Regions from separate parts of the Weizmannia sp. FSL K6-0777 genome, predicted to be linked through region 1. Evidence: riboswitches for the same ligand, from Rfam matches in the RefSeq annotation. Region 1 holds a riboswitch; each other region holds the start of a gene.
What was found. Region 1 has a riboswitch for S-adenosylmethionine ahead of NST70_RS14925 (YezD family protein). Riboswitches for the same ligand answer to the same signal wherever they lie in the genome.
Positions count from the first base shown of each region.

Region 1 (4,215 bases):
GGCACATATTCGATTGCTTCCGCCGTTGCCAACAACGAAAGAACAAATGCGGCATCTTACCTAAAAAAAATGTTTTCATCCATCCCGATGGATACCTATCTGATCATGCTTGCGCTGTCGCTTTTGCATATTACATTGCCGGCAGGCGTGACCACATTTACCGGAATCGTCGGACAGGCAAACGGCTTTCTGGCCATGCTGATGATCGGGATCGGTTTTGAACTCCGGCTTGAAAAAAGCCAGGTTGCGGGCATCTTAAAAGCCGTTATCATCCGTTACGGAATGGCCATCCTGTTTGCAGCATTCTTTTATTTCCTGCTGCCGCTGCCGCTTGAAGTTCGGCTCGTGCTCGTGATTATCGCGTTTGCGCCGATTTCCGCCGTCTGCACGGCATTTACCCAGAAATGCGGCGGCAATGTCGCCATGTCCAGCACGTTTAACTCGTTGTCCATTTTGATCAGCATTGTGTTGATGACCAGCCTGATGGTCGTGCTGAAGATCGCCTGAATCATGAAAAACCGCTTAGAGCTTCCATCCTCTAAGCGGTTTTTTGATGCGGTATCCGGTTTTTCCGAGCAGCCGTTCAGGCACTTGGCGGCTGCCCGGCCGGTCTTGCGTCCAGTCCGTCATGCTCAGGCCTTGGTGTTGATCTTAATCTGATACAAATCCCTTCTCCGGTCGGCCAGTTGCCGGACGGAGCCGCTGTTGCGGTTGCGGCGCAGCTTCTCAAGATCGACATCGCCGACAACGACGGTATCGACATTGGGATCGCATTCCCCGACAATGCCATCGCGGGCAAAACCGAAATCGGAGGGAGAAAAGATCCCGGACTGGGCATACTGGATATCCATGTTTTCCACGTGGGTCAGGTTGCCGACTGTTCCCGCAATACAGGTGTACACCTGGTTTTCAATGGCCCGCGCCTGTGCACAGTAGCGGACGCGCAAATAGGCCTGGCGGTCGTCCGTGCAAAACGGGACAAAAATAATGTTCGCACCGTGGTCGACAGCGACACGGGCCAGCTCCGGAAACTCGATATCATAGCAAATCAGAATCGCAATTTTCCCGCAATCCGTATCAAATACATTGAGTTCGTTTCCTTCCGCGATCCCCCACCATTTCCGCTCATTTGGCGTAATATGGAGTTTGGTCTGCCTCTCAATCGTCCCATCGCGCCGGAACAAAAAAGCGACATTGTAAATGCCCCCGTCTTCTTCCACAAAATGGGACCCGCCGATAATGTTGACATTGTAGCGTACGGCAAGCTCTGTAAACAGTTCAATATATTGGTCTGTGTACCCGGAAAGCCGGCGCACTGCCTGGTCAGGGCGTTTTTCTTCCAGGTAGGACATCAACTGTGTGGTGAAAATTTCCGGAAAAACGGCGAAATCAGAACCGAAATCCGCGGCCACATCGACATAATATTCTACCTGTCTGACAAAATCATCGAAGGAATCAATTTTTTTCATCATATATTGGATCGCTGTAATCCTGACCGGGAACGAAGCATGATAGACACGGCGGGACTTCGGCAAATAATCGACGTTATGCCATTCCATAAGCGTTGCAAATGAAGCGGATGCTGTATCATCCGGCAAATACTGCCTGTTGATCCGCATAATCTGGAACCCTTCAAGCAGCTGGAAGGACAGAACCGGGTCATAAATATTGTGCATCTCGACTTCTTCCACGTATTCGCGCGGGGTCATTTTGTCTTTATATTTGCTGTAATTCGGAATCCGGCCGCCAATGATGATGCTTTGAAGGTTCATTTTCCGGCAAAGCTCTTTCCGTGCCTCATACAAACGGTGCCCGAACTTCATGCGCCGGTATTCCGGGTCGATCATCACTTCAATGCCGTACAGGTTGAGCCCGTGCGGATTATGGTTGGTAATGTAGCCGTTCGCAGTGATCGTATCCCATGTATGCTGGTCTTCGTATTCATCGAAATTGACAATTAAGCTGGAGCAGGAACCGACGATTTTCCCTTCGTATTCCACGCAAAACTGCCCTTCCGGAAAAATCCGGATATGGCTTTCCAGCTGCTCGTGTTTCCACGGCTCCATCCCCGGAAAACATTTTTTCGACAATGCCATAATATCATCAATGTCTTCAAAGCGGATGTTCCGCACCTCGATTTTCTTCTCAAACTTGGATACATCTGTCTCTGGCACAATCTCACACCCTTAACACACTTTTTCTATTATCATACCCTATCCGAATCGGTTTTGCCCGAAAAGCAGCTGAAATGCCGAAAATATAAGTTGACAAATCGGAATAATATTATTTATCATAGTTTTAACAAATTATTTCTATACAGCTTATCAAGAGAGGGGGAGGGACTGGCCCGAGGAAACCTCAGCAACAGATTCTTTTTGGGAATACTGTGCTAATTCCAGCAAGCGCCAAGCTTGGAAGATAAGTTAAGGAGCCTCGCCCTCTTCTTAACTTTTCTTGAAGGGGGCCTTTCTTTTTTGGATCATCCGCATGGCCGGCCGGACCACCACGCACACACGAAATTTATTTTGGGGGGTATGAAAAATGGCTCATATTGATGAAACGAAAGTAGCCCGCATTATGGAATCATTGCAAAAACTGGAGTTTGGAACAGTGGTCATTTCGATCCATGAAGGAAACATCACACAGATCGAAACAACCGAGAAAGTCCGGTTTGCACTGGAAAAGAAAAAAGCGGCACTTCCCAAACAAAAGATGGGATGACGGGCGCCGGCATTCCGGTTATCTCTTTTCCCGTTGTTCGTGCTACACGAATGCCGGCATTTGGATATCGTCCAAATGCCGGATTTGTTTAAGAGTACAGCGGTATGGAAATTTGCGGAAATGCTGTTTTTAAAGCAGCATTCAGGCGGCCAGCCGCTTGCCGGTCGAGTTCATAAAACCCATCCTTTTTTTTCACTTGTTGGTCGAGAATGAACACCCCTTTTTCAATGCAAGTTGTCCCGAGCGAAGCCAAGACCGGTTTCAGGGCGTAATCGAGCGCGAGCAAGTGGCCGAATGTGCCGCCCATGGCGAGCGGCAGCACCTGTTTGCCGGATAAGCCATTTTGCGGCAAAAGATCCAGAAACGTCTTGAGCAGTCCGGAATAAGACGCTTTATAGACCGGTGTCAAAATGATTATCGTATCGCCTTCTTCCACTTTTCTTAATGCCCCGGTGATGGGCGGGCTTTGCCGGGCATGCATTAAATCGCCGGCCGGAAGTTCCCGGATATTGATGAGCTCCGGTTCGTACCCGTGCCCCCTTAACCCGGCCCTGATATAATCACGGATCCCATTTAATCTCGTATACGCAGAAGGGCTCCCGTTCAGCAGTACTATTTTTTCCGCCATATGAATCCCCCATTTCTTCCTTAATTTTTCATTGCATGCAAAACCGGGTGGCCGCTCCCTAAAATGCGGTTTAAAATATGATTGGCCGTTGCTGCAAAGAGGGCGTGGTCCCTTTTCCGCGGATAAGGGAGTTTTACCGGGCAGTCCATCCCAATTTCCCCTTCTTCGATTAACACTACCCGATCGGCAAGGGCGACTGCTTCTTCCACGTCATGTGTCACCAATATGGCCGTAAAATGTTTTTCAAGCCAAAGCGACTGGATCAGCGCATGCATTTCAATCCGGGTTAATGCATCGAGCGCCCCAAGCGGTTCATCGAGGAGAAGGATGTCCGGCTCATGGATTAATGCCCTCGCCAGTGCCACCCTTTGTTTCTGGCCGCCGGATAAAGACGAAGGCCAATCATTTGCACGCCCTTCCAGCCCGACTTTTCCAAGCATTTCAAGTGCCTTGTTCTTCCAGTCGCCCGCAAGGCCAAGCCCGACATTTTGAAGCACGGTTTTCCATGGGAGCAGGCGGCCGTCCTGAAACATCATTTTTGCCGATCCGTTTCTGCCGGATAAAGGCGCCCCGTTTATAAGGATTTTTCCGCCGCTTGCCGCTTCAAGTCCTGAAAGCAGCCTGAGAAGCGTACTTTTGCCGCATCCGCTCCTCCCAACAATCGCAACAAATTCCCCTTTTCTTATTTTTAAATGAAGATGGCGCAGGATGCGATGGCTGCCGAATGATTTCTCCAGCCCCTCAATCTCTACAGCAAACGCCTTTTCTTTCGGCATCGTTTCCTCCTCCTTTATTTTTGATATGACGGGTGCCACTTTAACAATCGTTGTTCTGCGATTTTTGCCAGCCAGTCGGACAGTTTTCCA
Region 1 is NZ_CP151971.1:3,110,811-3,115,025, forward strand. Features, by position in the region: gene NST70_RS14915 (AEC family transporter) at 1-507, shown strand, start outside; gene NST70_RS14920 (bifunctional GNAT family N-acetyltransferase/carbon-nitrogen hydrolase family protein) at 633-2,177, opposite strand; SAM riboswitch class I at 2,319-2,425, shown strand; gene NST70_RS14925 (YezD family protein) at 2,542-2,721, shown strand; gene ssuE (NADPH-dependent FMN reductase) at 2,810-3,349, opposite strand; gene NST70_RS14935 (ATP-binding cassette domain-containing protein) at 3,370-4,125, opposite strand; gene ssuC (aliphatic sulfonate ABC transporter permease SsuC) at 4,140-4,215, opposite strand, start outside.

Region 2 (4,215 bases), 1.1 Mb from region 1:
GCATTGCGGATAATGGAAGACCACGCTTTCAAAGTGCTTCCGGTTGTTGCCGGCCAGAACCCGGTTGCCATGCTCCATATTCAGGATTTGGTCCAGACTATATAAGCAAAAGAACAAGAAAAAAATTTTTTTGAATGGATAGAGCGGATTCATAAAGAATACCGCTTTTTTTGGTGTTTGCCGCCAATATTTGCGCAGCAGCAGTTTGTTTTTTCGGTGACACCACGCAAAAATTTCGGTGACAATGGCGCTGCGGCCTATTAAAATAGGTGATAAGATCTTGTGAATTAACGGGGGAGGGATTGTTTTGTTAAGGGTAAACAATGTGTCAGTAGAGATAGAGAAGACGAAAATTTTGGAAGATATAAGTTTCTCTGCTGAACCAGGGGAGATTATTGGCCTGGTTGCTCCAAATGGATCCGGCAAGACGACGCTTTTAAATGCGATATCCAACCTGATTCCTGCTTCAAAAGGCGAAATCAGTATTTACGGCATGAACTATAAGATGCATCGGGAAAAAATCCTTAAAAAAATATTTTTTTTGCAAGACCATACAGTATTGTATCCAAATTTAACAGGGAGAGAGCATTTAAAACTTGTACAAAGATTATGGGAGAGCAAACAAGAATGTGACGCTGTTATAGAAAAATTAAGCATGGGTTCCTATATCGACAAAAGGGTTTCAAAATATTCACTTGGCATGCAGCAAAGGCTGCTATTTGGGATGTGCTTGATCAGTTCTTGTGATTTGCTATTGATGGACGAGCCGATGAATGGGCTGGACCCATCCAATATTAAACTGATAAGCAAATCCATTAAGCAACTTAGAGACGAAAATAAAATTGTATTATTTTCTTCCCATATTCTGAACAATGTTGATGAATTATGTGATCGTGTCATCTTTTTAAAGCAAGGAAGAATGGTTTACGAAAGCAGAAAAAATAATCCGGACTTTAATAAATACATCATCATTAAGCTAGAGAATGGGAATGATGCAGATAAAGTTCTTTCCCTGTTTAAAGATGAAGAGATTAAAAATGCCACAGCCAATGAAGTATGGGCGGAGATAGATTCAAGTAAAAGCTCCTTTGTGGTAAATCAGGCATTCGAACAAGACATGAAATTTAAATCATTTTTCATTGGGCAAAAAGGCAGCCAACAAATTTATGAGGAAATATACGAAGGTGAAGATAAATGGGGCTAATCAAGTTAGAGACATTGCGATTCATTAGAAATAAAAAAAATATGACTGTTTTTATTGCTGCTATTTTGATTGTTTTCATTTTGTTTGCAATTACTTTTGTAGGAGCAAAGAGAACGGACCCGCTCAATGAATATCAGCATAACAAATCCTCACTGGAAAATGCCATTTCACACATGGAATCAAATCCAAATAAGAGTGAAGCAAAGAAGAAAGCGATTGCGGGTTTGCAGGAGGAATTACGCCTTCGAACCGAACAAATACAAGCTCATGAAGCAGGGGATTGGAAGCAAGAACTAAAATTGCAGATCGCTTTAGATAAAAAATTAATTGCCAATATTAATGCTGGAAAAATGGTTTTCAGTGATAAAAAAATTGTTCCGCAGACAGAAAAAGCAATACAGCTCAATACCATTCTGCTTCAACAAAATATTCATCCGGTAATAGAGTCATACGAAACCCCGGGTATTAACTTTACATATCGCATTCTTTTTTACGTATTCCCGTTCTTAATGCCTCTTCTCATTGCTGTTTTAATTGGTGATATTTCAACAAGAGACAAACAAGGCGGTATTAATCAATTTGTAAATGTTTTGCCAGTGAAACTCAAGAAAATATTGGATACGAGAATCTTCACTTCATTTGTTTACAGCCTTGCCATTACGATTGTTATCCTGGTTGTTGCGCTCATTATTGGTAGCATCATAAGCCATTTGGGCAGTTGGAAGTACCCTGTGGCGATCAATTTAAACGGGACAGAAGTATTGTGGATTTCAATAACCCGGTTTTTGGGCAGATCGCTTTTATTGATTCTATGTCTTCTATTATTTATTTCTGTTTTCACACAGTTTTTAAATACCTTTATTCGAAATCAATTGCTTCTGATGCTCGTTTTGGTGGCTTGTTTTTGTTTTGAGGAAATGATGAGCGGATTTAAGACAAAGTTGTATGCTGTTATGCATATTATCCCTTTTACATTTGTGGATGTGCCGAATATAGTGAATGGAGAAAGTGCAGCAAAATTCAGGAATGAGTATATCAATACTACAGACGGAGTCATTACGCTTCTCCTTTCATCATTGCTGTTTTATTTTCTCACCATATGGATTATCCATAAGAAAAACAAAATTTAAAAAAAGCTTGACGAATCCGAAAAAAAGGGATAAATTGAACGTAAGCAATTTTTAGGTTCGTTGTGTAATTTCTTTTGCGGCGTTGATGGCAAATTTCATATTGGTATTTTCTTATCAAGAGAGGTTGAGGGAATGGCCCGATGAAGCCTCAGCAACCTTCAATGCTTTTACGCATTGAAAAGGTGCTAAGTCCTGCAAGTTATGGGATCATAACTTGAAAGATAAGAAGATGGTTCATGCACGAAAGGAATGGCCTTCTTCTTATTGGAGAAGGCTTTTTGATTTTAAGTGAGGGAGTGTCCATCATGTATCATACAGAAACAAAACTTGCACAAATCGGAAATCGCAGTGACCGCGTGACAGGTGCGGTGAACCCGCCTGTTTATTTTTCTACCGCTTACCGCCACGAAGGCATTGGGCAGTCAACCGGTTTCGATTATTCCCGTACCGGCAACCCGACGCGCCAGTTGCTTGAAGAAGCGATTGCGGATCTGGAGGGCGGGGACCGCGGGTTTGCGTGCAGTTCCGGCATGGCTGCGATTTTCACTGTTTTATCTTTGTTCCAGGCCGGCGATGAGTGGATTGTGAGTGATGATTTATATGGCGGCACCTACCGCCTGCTGGAGCAGGGATATAAAAAATGGGGGCTTTGTTGTAAGTACGTGAATACGTGCAACCCGGAAAATATTGAACAAGAAATCACCCCGAAAACGAAAGCCATTTTCCTCGAAACGCCGACAAACCCCCTCATGCAGCAGACGGATATCGGCGCAGTGGCTGAAATTGCGAAAAGGCACGGAATCCTGCTGATTGTAGACAATACTTTTTACACCCCGCTTTTGCAGCAGCCGATTAAAGAAGGCGCTGATATTGTAGTCCATAGCGCGACGAAATATCTTGGCGGGCATAACGACGTGCTGGCCGGTCTGATCGTGGCAAAGGGTGCTGAACTTTGCGAGCAGCTTTTTCTGTACCATAACGGTGCCGGCGCCACCCTCAGTCCGTTTGATTCGTGGCTTCTGATGCGCGGCATGAAAACGCTGGCGCTTAGGATGGAAAAACACGAAAAAAATGCAAAAGCTGTGGCGGCATTTTTAAGCGCGCATCCGGATGTAAAAGATGTGCTGTATCCGGGCCGCGGCGGGATGCTTTCTTTCCGTGTAAAAGAAGAATCATGGGTCGACCCGTTTTTACGCGGCCTGTCTTTGATTACATTTGCCGAAAGCCTCGGTGGGACGGAAAGTTTTATCACTTACCCGGCTACACAGACGCATGCCGACATTCCGGAAGAAAAACGGATTGCTTCAGGCGTAGACAATTGCCTTTTGCGCTTTTCAGTCGGAATTGAAAATGAACGCGATTTGCTTGCAGATATTGAAAAAGCTTTTGCCAACATTCACGAAGGGGTGCAAACACGATGACAAATGAAGATTATTCTTTTCAAACGAGGCTTTTACATAACAGCCATAAAATAGACCCGGCGACCGGTGCTGTGAGTGTACCGATCCAGCATGCTTCGACATACCACCAGGCGGACATTGACCAGTTCGGTAAATACGATTACAGCCGCTCGCTCAATCCAACGAGGGAAGCGCTCGAGGATGTCATCGCCGAACTCGAAGGCGGTGTCAAAGGTTTCGCGTTTGCTTCCGGGATGGCGGCGATTTCAACCGCGTTTCTGCTTTTGTCGGCGGGCGACCATGTTGTCATCACCGAAGATGTGTATGGCGGCACGTTCCGGATGGTGACAGAAGTCCTGACCCGGCTTGGTATTGAACATACATTTGTAGATATGACCAACCTTGAAGAAGTGCGGCAGGCCGTCCGCCCGAACACGAAGGCTTTTTATGTGGAAACCCCTTCAAACCCGCTTTTAAAAGT
Region 2 is NZ_CP151971.1:662,707-666,921, forward strand. Features, by position in the region: gene NST70_RS03055 (KpsF/GutQ family sugar-phosphate isomerase) at 1-105, shown strand, start outside; gene NST70_RS03060 (ABC transporter ATP-binding protein) at 308-1,204, shown strand; gene NST70_RS03065 (ABC transporter permease) at 1,195-2,334, shown strand; SAM riboswitch class I at 2,443-2,562, shown strand; gene NST70_RS03070 (methionine biosynthesis PLP-dependent protein) at 2,640-3,755, shown strand; gene metC (cystathionine beta-lyase) at 3,752-4,215, shown strand, end outside.
Region 2: linked by a shared signal. The riboswitch ahead of NST70_RS03070 (methionine biosynthesis PLP-dependent protein) and the one ahead of NST70_RS14925 (YezD family protein) in region 1 are both predicted to bind S-adenosylmethionine.

Region 3 (4,215 bases), 910 kb from region 1:
AAGCTCCATTACCAGTATGAACAGCTGTAATCATTCGATCTTCTGTTGTCATCATAAATTCCGTTTTATAACCAAAGAAAGGATCATTTTTGCTTTTATACCCTATTCTCGCTTCTTGGTCGACAATCGATCGTACCCCTTTTTGCTCCATAAACTTCGGGTCTGCTAAAATTTCTTTCGCATTATTAACGAGTGCTTTTGTTTCAGGTGCTTTCTCCAGTTCAACTAGTTCTTCTACCTTTGATACCGTTTCTTCAAGATAGGACTTCATTGTTTTTCTAGCTTCATCATGGTTTTCTATTTCTTTATAATCAGGGATTTCTTGGTTGATTTCACTTGGTATTTCTCCGTTTTCTTCTTTAACGGTTTTAAAGATTTTTTTCGCTAATTGTTTCATGACTCGTTCCGGTCTATATTTTTTGGTGTTGGCTTCTGTATGAGTGGAATCAATCGTTATACCAGAAACCTTTTGTAAAATTCCTTTTTCAATGCATTGGTTTATGATTTCAATAATAATTTCATCTATAGTGAGATTGCCTTCTAATCTACTTTTACGAAATTTTGCCAAAAGACTTGGGTGAGGGAGGTCGTCTTCCGGATTGATTCCTAAAAAATACATATATGCAAGGTTTAATGAGCAATTTTCTATAACTTTCTCATCAGATAAGTCATAGAGTTTTTGTAACACCAAGATTTTAACCATAAGTTCGGGCTCTTTTGCTGGCCTTCCATATTCTTTACAGTAAGTTTTTTCAAGCATTTTATTGATAAAACTAAAATCCACTTCATCTCTTAATAATTTAAGTGTATGATTTTCAGGAATTTTATCGTATAATATGGAATAGATGCTTAATTGATTATCTTTTTCTTTAAGCATGATAGATACCCCCAGTTTGGTTTTGGTTTGTAGTATAACTTTATTATACCAAATACTGGGGGTATTTTTTTCAATTTATTGTACATATAATTATTTTGAATTTTCAGATTGACTTTTTCAGTGGTCCCGAAGGGTTCAAAAAGACAAAAGAGAGCCGTACCGGGAGCAAATTGTCCTTTTGGAGGGCTCAAAAAGACAAAAGAGAGTCGGATCAGGGGCGAATTGTCCTTTTGGAGGGCTCAAAAAGACAAAAGAGAGTCGGATCAGGGGCGAATTGTCCTTTTGGAGAGCTCAAAAAGACAAAAGAGAGCCGGACCAAGAGCAAATTGTCTTTTTGAAGGGCCCAAAAAGACAAAAGAAAGCCGGACCAGGAGCAAATTGTCTTTTTGGAGAGTTCAAAAAGACAAAAGAGAGCTGGACCAAGAGCAAATTGTCCTTTTGGAGGGTTCAAAAAGACAAAAGAAAGCCGTACCGGGAGCAAATTGTCCTTTTGGAGGGCTCAAAAAGGCAAAAGAAAGCCAATTAGACAAAAGGGACGAAACCGCATCCAATATGAATTTCAATTTCCCCCTTGTCATGTCACCCGGCAAAGTGTAAAGTATAAATAAGTCAAAATTTTAAGTACGTTCAATCGAATAGCCTTATCAAGAGAGGCGGAGGGACTTGGCCCGATGAAACCTCAGCAACCAGCCCATACGGCACGGTGCTAAATCCAACAGGTATACCTGAAAAGATAAGGAGAATGTTGTCATCTTGCCTCCTTTTCTGGGAGGCTTTTTTCATATCATTCAAAGGGAGTGTAAAAATTTGAACCTTCTCGAAACGTTAAAAAACCGCATCCTTGTTGCAGACGGGGCAATGGGGACACTGCTATATGCATACGGCGCCGACACATGTTATGAGTCATTCAACCTGACCCATCCGGAAGACATCCACGCGATCCACCGCGCCTATATCGAAGCAGGCGCATCGGTCATCCAGACAAACACGTACAGCGCCAACTATATCAAGCTGGCACAGTATGGCCTGGAAGAAAAAGTAAAAGATATCAACAAAGCGGCTGTCCAGATCGCAAAAGAAGCGGCAAACCGTGACACATTTATACTCGGCACGGTCGGCGGCATCCGCGGCCAGCGCAAAACCGAAGCAACACTTGCCGAAATCAAGCGCACGTTCCGCGAGCAGATTTTTCACCTCCTGGACGAAGGAGTTGATGCCCTGCTTTTGGAAACGTATTTTGACGCGGAAGAACTGTATACGGTCGTTGACATTGCGAAAAAAGAAGCGGATGTCCCGGTCATCGCCCAGTTCTCGCTTATCGAACCGGGCGTGCTCCAAAACGGAACCCCGGTCCGCGACGCGTTCAAGGAACTTGAAAACCGCGGCGCCGATGTGACCGGCCTGAACTGCCGGCTCGGCCCGCACCACATGATCCAGGCGTTCGAAGAAATCCCGATACCGAAGCGTGCCTTTTTGTCCGCATACCCGAATGCGAGTCTTTTAGATTACGAGGAAGGCCGGTTCACGTTCACAAATAACGCCGATTATTTTAAAACATGCGCCGAAAAACTGGTCGAACAGGGTGTGCGCCTGATCGGCGGCTGCTGCGGCACGACCCCAGCTCACATCAAAGCAATCGCAGACGGGGTGCAGGGGCTTTTGCCTGTCACAGAAAAAACGGTCCGCCCACCGAAAATTGAAATCGCAGCCGCCCCGGCGCAGCACGAACCACCGTTGCATGAAATCGTAAAAAAGCGCCGCTCTGTCATTGTCGAATTGGATACGCCGAAAACTCTGAACACGACTCGCTTTTTTGAAGGGGCAAAAGCGCTGCACGACGCCGGCATCGATGCCTTGACAATGGCCGACAACTCGCTTGCAAGCCCGCGCATCAGCAACACAGCGATTGCTTCAATTTTAAAAGAGAAACATGGCATCCGGCCGCTTGTTCATATTACATGCCGTGATCGTAATTTGATCGGGCTGCAGTCGCACTTAATGGGCCTTGCTGCGCTCGGGATTGACCAGGTGCTTGCCATCACGGGGGATCCGACAAAAATCGGCGACTTCCCGGGAGCGACGAGCGTATACGATTTGTCATCCATGGAACTGATCGCAATGATCAAGCAATTCAATGATGGCATTTCCCATTCCGGCAAATCGCTTCACAGGAAAACGAATTTTTCCGTCGCGGCTGCATTTAACCCGAACGTCCGCAATCTTGATAAAACGGTCGGGAGGTTGGAGCGCAAAATCCGCCACGGTGCCGATTATTTTATCACCCAGCCTGTGTTCAGCACGGAAAAAATCGAGCAAATCCATGAAGCAACGAAGCATTTGGACGCGCCGATCTATCTTGGCATTATGCCGCTTACCAGCTACCGGAACGCGGTCTTTCTGCACAATGAAGTGCCGGGCATCAAACTGACGGATGAAATTTTGGCGGCGATGGAAAAAACAAATGGCGACCCTGCGAAAGCGCGTGAAGAAAGCCTTGCGATCAGCCGTACCCTGATCGACGCGGCCCTCGGCTATTTCAACGGCATTTACTTAATTACGCCGCTCGAACGCTACGAACTGACGGTGGAATGCACGCGCTATATCCACGAAAAAACAGCAGTGCAAGGCGCAGGCATTGTCTGAGACTGCAACGAAAAAAGTACAGGCGGATTCATTAAAGTGAAACTTTGATAGCACTGTCCAATTGCAAGATTAAGAAAAGAGCTCAAGAAGGCAAAACGAAACCTTGGCCGGCTTCAGCCCCGGCGAGATGCATGCACTTTAAACTCAATCAAAAGTGGCACCGGCGCCGCCAGCATCGGAACGCGACCCAGCCAGGTACCAAATGTTACCGTACGTCGCAATCTCAATATCAAACGTACAACCAAAGGGGGAATTTTTCATGGGGCAAACGTTATTTGAACAGCAGCTTGCAAACCGCATTCTCATCCTTGACGGGGCGATGGGGACGATGATCCAGCAGCAACACCTTACCGCGGCGGATTTTGGCGGCGAAGCATACGAAGGCTGCAATGAATACTTGAATCTCACAGCGCCCGATATCATCCGCTCGATCCATGAAGCATATCTCGAGGCGGGGGCCGATATCATCGAAACTAATACCTTTGGCGCAACGTCCATCGTTCTTAACGAGTACGGCCTCGGGCACCTTGCTGAAAAAATCAACATCGAAGCCGCGCGCATCGCCAAGCAGGCTGCCGAAAAATATTCCACACCCGGCCGGCTGCGGTTTGTCGCTGGTTCGATGGGTCCGACAACAAAGACGCTCTCCGTCACAGGCGGCACCACTTTTGACGCGCTCAAAACCGCTTACCAGG
Region 3 is NZ_CP151971.1:430,759-434,973, forward strand. Features, by position in the region: partial or broken gene NST70_RS02070 (IS1182 family transposase) at 1-877, opposite strand, end outside; SAM riboswitch class I at 1,516-1,617, shown strand; gene NST70_RS02075 (bifunctional homocysteine S-methyltransferase/methylenetetrahydrofolate reductase) at 1,685-3,520, shown strand; gene metH (methionine synthase) at 3,780-4,215, shown strand, end outside.
Region 3: linked by a shared signal. The riboswitch ahead of NST70_RS02075 (bifunctional homocysteine S-methyltransferase/methylenetetrahydrofolate reductase) and the one ahead of NST70_RS14925 (YezD family protein) in region 1 are both predicted to bind S-adenosylmethionine.

Region 4 (4,215 bases), 1.4 Mb from region 1:
CTGCGCGAAAACCGGTTCCCGTTTCATGATGAGCGGACAATCCAGTACAAGGATCTCGTTTATATGCTGCTGATGAATGACGGGGCGATTCTTTCCCAGGACAATCACGTCGATATCTTTACAGATGGCAGGAAAAAATTCGAGGCTTTATTTGAAGACATCCGGAATGCAAAAGACAGTATTCATCTTGTATATTATATTTTCCGGAATGACCGCCTCGGCCAGGAATTGATTGAACTGCTGTCGCAAAAAGCAAAAGAAGGTGTAAAGGTGCGGCTGCTTTATGATGATATGGGGTCGCGAATGCTGTTCCGCCGCAAATTTTTCCGGCCGCTTGTTGTTGCTGGTGGGGAAGTGGCGTCCTTTTTTCCTGCCCGGATCCCGCTCGTCAATTTGCGCGTCAATTTCAGGAATCACCGGAAATTGGCGATTATTGATGGGCAGATCGGATATATCGGCGGTTTTAACGTTGGGGATGAGTATCTTGGTCTGAATAAGAAATTCGGTTACTGGCGGGATACGCATCTACGGATTGTAGGGAGTGCTGTTTATGCCATGCAGACTCGCTTTATTTTGGACTGGAATCAGGCGTCACCGCACGATGTAAGAGATGAAGAACGTTATTTCCCGGTCATCCCATCGCAGGGTGAAACCGATATCCAAATCGTCTCAAGCGGCCCCGATTCTGAATGGGAGCAGATTAAAAACAGCTATATTAAAATGATCAATTCCGCCAAAAAATATATTTATTTACAAACACCATATTTTATTCCGGATGACAGCCTCCTGAATGCGCTGACGCTTGCCGCCTTATCCGGAGTGGATGTTCGGATTATGATTCCAAATAAACCGGATCATATGTTTGTCTACTGGGCGACGCTTTCCAACATCGGCCAGCTGTTAAAAACGGGCGTCAAAGTGTACATTTATCAAAAAGGGTTCATCCATGCGAAAATGATTGTCGTAGACGGGAAAATTGCTTCCGTTGGGACGGCCAATATCGATGTGCGCAGTTTCCGTCTCAATTTTGAAGTGAACGCCTTGCTGTACGACCGTGAGCTTTCCGGCACACTTGCCGGCGTTTTCCGGGACGATATGGCCGAATCAACCGAATTAACGCTCCATGATTACCAGAACCGGCCGCTTTATGTGCGGTTTAAAGAGTCCATTTCCCGGCTATTGTCGCCAATATTGTAGAAGAAAAAGAAAATTTTTTCAAAAAAAGGTTGACGGTTTGCCATTGGTCTTCTATAATCTTAAACAATAAGTCATTCAAAATTGAATTATGAAAAGAAACTCTTATCGAGAGCGGCGGAGGGACTAGGCCCTGCGAAGCCCGGCAACCTTCAGGCATTTGCCTGAAAAGGTGCTAATTCCTACAGACATGCGTCTGAAAGATAAGGGAGGAACTTACATACATTGTAACCCTCTTCCCTTACGAAGAGGGTTTTTTCACTTCCTCTTCCATCTTTCACGGAAAAATTTTAAAAAATCAGGAGGCTTTAAAATGACACAACCATCATTACAACCGGAAACTTTATTGCTGCACGGCGGCCAGGAACCGGACCCGGCGACAGGATCGCGCGCCGTACCGGTATACCGGACGACTTCTTACGTTTTTCCGGATACAGAACATGCAGAGGGCGTCTTCAATTTATCAAAAGAAGGTTTCATTTATTCCCGTCTCGGCAATCCGACTGTGGATGTTTTTGAAAAACGTGTTGCTGCACTGGAAGGCGGAACAGCGGCTGTCGGTTTATCATCCGGCGCATCGGCCATTGCCTTTTCCATTTTGAACATCGTGCGTGCGGGTGATGACATCGTATCTGCCAGCAATCTTTACGGCGGCACCTATAATTTGTTTGCTGTGACATTGCCGAAATATGGCATTAACGTCAAGTTTGTGGATGGGTCCGACCCTGAAGCGTTCCGCCAGGCGATCACCCCGAAAACAAAAGCATTGTACGCGGAAATTATCGGCAACCCAAGCCTGCAGGTGCTCGACGTGGAAAAAGTGGCGGAAGTGGCCCATGAAAACGGTATTCCTTTGATTGTCGACAACACGTTTGCTTCTCCGTATGGCGCGAATCCGATCAAATGGGGCGCGGACGTGGTTGTCCATTCGGCGACAAAATGGATCGGCGGGCACGGAACGGCGATCGGCGGTGTTGCCGTTGACGGCGGGCGTTTTGACTGGAACACAGACAAATTTCCGGACTTTAGTGAACCGGATCCGAGCTACCACGGCTTGCGCTACGGCGTCGACACGGCACAGGCTGCGTTCGCCACAAAACTTCGTGTTCAGCTTTTGCGCGACTTCGGGCCGACTTTAAGTCCGGACAACGCCTTTTTATTCCTGCAAGGGCTTGAAACGCTGCATCTGCGTGTGGAAAGGCATAACGAAAATGCATTGAAAGTCGCGGAATTTCTGAAAAACCATCCAGATGTTGCATGGGTCAATTATCCGGGACTTGAAGACCATCCGTCCCATGAGCTGGCGCAAAAATATTTGAACGGCGGCTACGGCTCCATTGTCAACTTTGGTGTCAAAGGCGGCCGGGAAACAGGAAGGCGCGTGATCGACAATATTAAGCTGTGGTCGCATGTAGCGAATGTCGGCGACGCGAAATCGCTGATCATCCACCCAGCAACGACTACGCATTCGCAGCTGAGCGATGAAGAACTGGAAAAATCAGGGGTTACAGGCGATTTAATCCGCCTGTCTGTCGGGCTCGAAGCCGTTGAAGATTTGACAGCTGACCTGGATCAGGCCATTACAAAAGCAACAGCCGTTACAGCCCGGTAAAAGCGGGGAGCAGGCCCGGCAGATTCGTGCGAAGGTCGCCATGGCGAATGCCAACAGGCGATCCGGAAAACTTATACGAAACCGTTCTGGGCTGATCCCATTGAACAATGTTGCGGCCCGGACGGTCTGCATACCTGATCCAGATCGGGAGCTTATGGATACCGGCTGCACCGAATACTGTCGGACCGCTTGACCGTTTTAAATGAACAAAACGCTTCAGAGGCGAAAGACGCTATATATAGGGAGGTTTTTGGATAAATGAGGGTGATTAAAGCAGCGCTGCTCGGCTTTGGAACGGTCGGCCAGGGCGTGTACGAAGCGGTCCGGACCCACCGCGAGCAGCTGAAAGAAAAGCTGCATGCCGAGGTAGAGATTGCAGCGGTTCTGATCAAAAACCCCCGAAAAAAGCGGAACATTGACAGTTCTGTGCTCGTCACGACGGACTTCCGGGAAATTCTCGCTATTCCCGATCTTGAAGTCGTGTTTGAAGCGATTGTCGGGGAAGAACCAGGCTTTTCCTACTGTTTACAAGCGATTGAAAAAGGCTGCCACGTCATTACTGCCAATAAAGTCATGTTTGCACGATATGGGAATGTGCTGCTTGAAAAAGCGAAAGAAAAAGGCGTGTTTGTCGGTTACGAAGCGACAACCGCAGGCGGCATCCCTGTGATTCGGACGATTTCCCAGCAGCTTCAGGTCAATGACATCCAGCGTGTACAGGCGATTTTAAACGGCACATCCAATTTTGTTTTATCGGAAATGCGTGAAAAACATCTTCCATTTGAAGAAGCGTTGGAAATCGCCAGGCAGCACGGCTATGCAGAAGCTGACCCGGGCAATGATGTAAAAGGGCAGGACGCCTTTTGTAAGTTGATGATCCTGAGCCGGCTCGTATTCGGAACCCAGCCGAACTGGGAGAAAGTAGAAGTTGAAGGGATAGGCGGCCTCTCGCTTGCGGATATTGAAAGAGCGGATCGGAAGGGACTCCGTTATAAGCATATTGCGGACATATACCGTGATGGCAGGACGCTGAAAGCATCCGTTAAGCCTGTCCTCGTCCCTCCCGAACACGCCCTTTATGCGGTGGAAGGCGTCAACAATGCCGTCACGATTTACGGCAGCCTGATCGGAAAAATTACCCTTACAGGTCCGGGTGCCGGGAAATTTCCGACGGCAAGCGCCATGATTGAAGACTTTGCGGCGGGTTACCGGCCCGTTTTGCAATTGGACGCCGTTTCGTGATCCGGTTTTTCCGGATAAGGAAACGTATATTTTTTGCGATGCTAAGATACCATTTTAGCGAGGGGGGAGAACCCCTCAACCTCTTTACGGCTTCTTCCGTTTTCGCTTTCCCGGCTTAGCGGAAGAGGCTTCTTTTTTTACCTGTTGTGAATCCAGTGGTTGGTGGC
Region 4 is NZ_CP151971.1:893,248-897,462, forward strand. Features, by position in the region: gene cls (cardiolipin synthase) at 1-1,197, shown strand, start outside; SAM riboswitch class I at 1,297-1,404, shown strand; gene NST70_RS04005 (O-acetylhomoserine aminocarboxypropyltransferase/cysteine synthase family protein) at 1,508-2,806, shown strand; gene NST70_RS04010 (homoserine dehydrogenase) at 3,065-4,048, shown strand.
Region 4: linked by a shared signal. The riboswitch ahead of NST70_RS04005 (O-acetylhomoserine aminocarboxypropyltransferase/cysteine synthase family protein) and the one ahead of NST70_RS14925 (YezD family protein) in region 1 are both predicted to bind S-adenosylmethionine.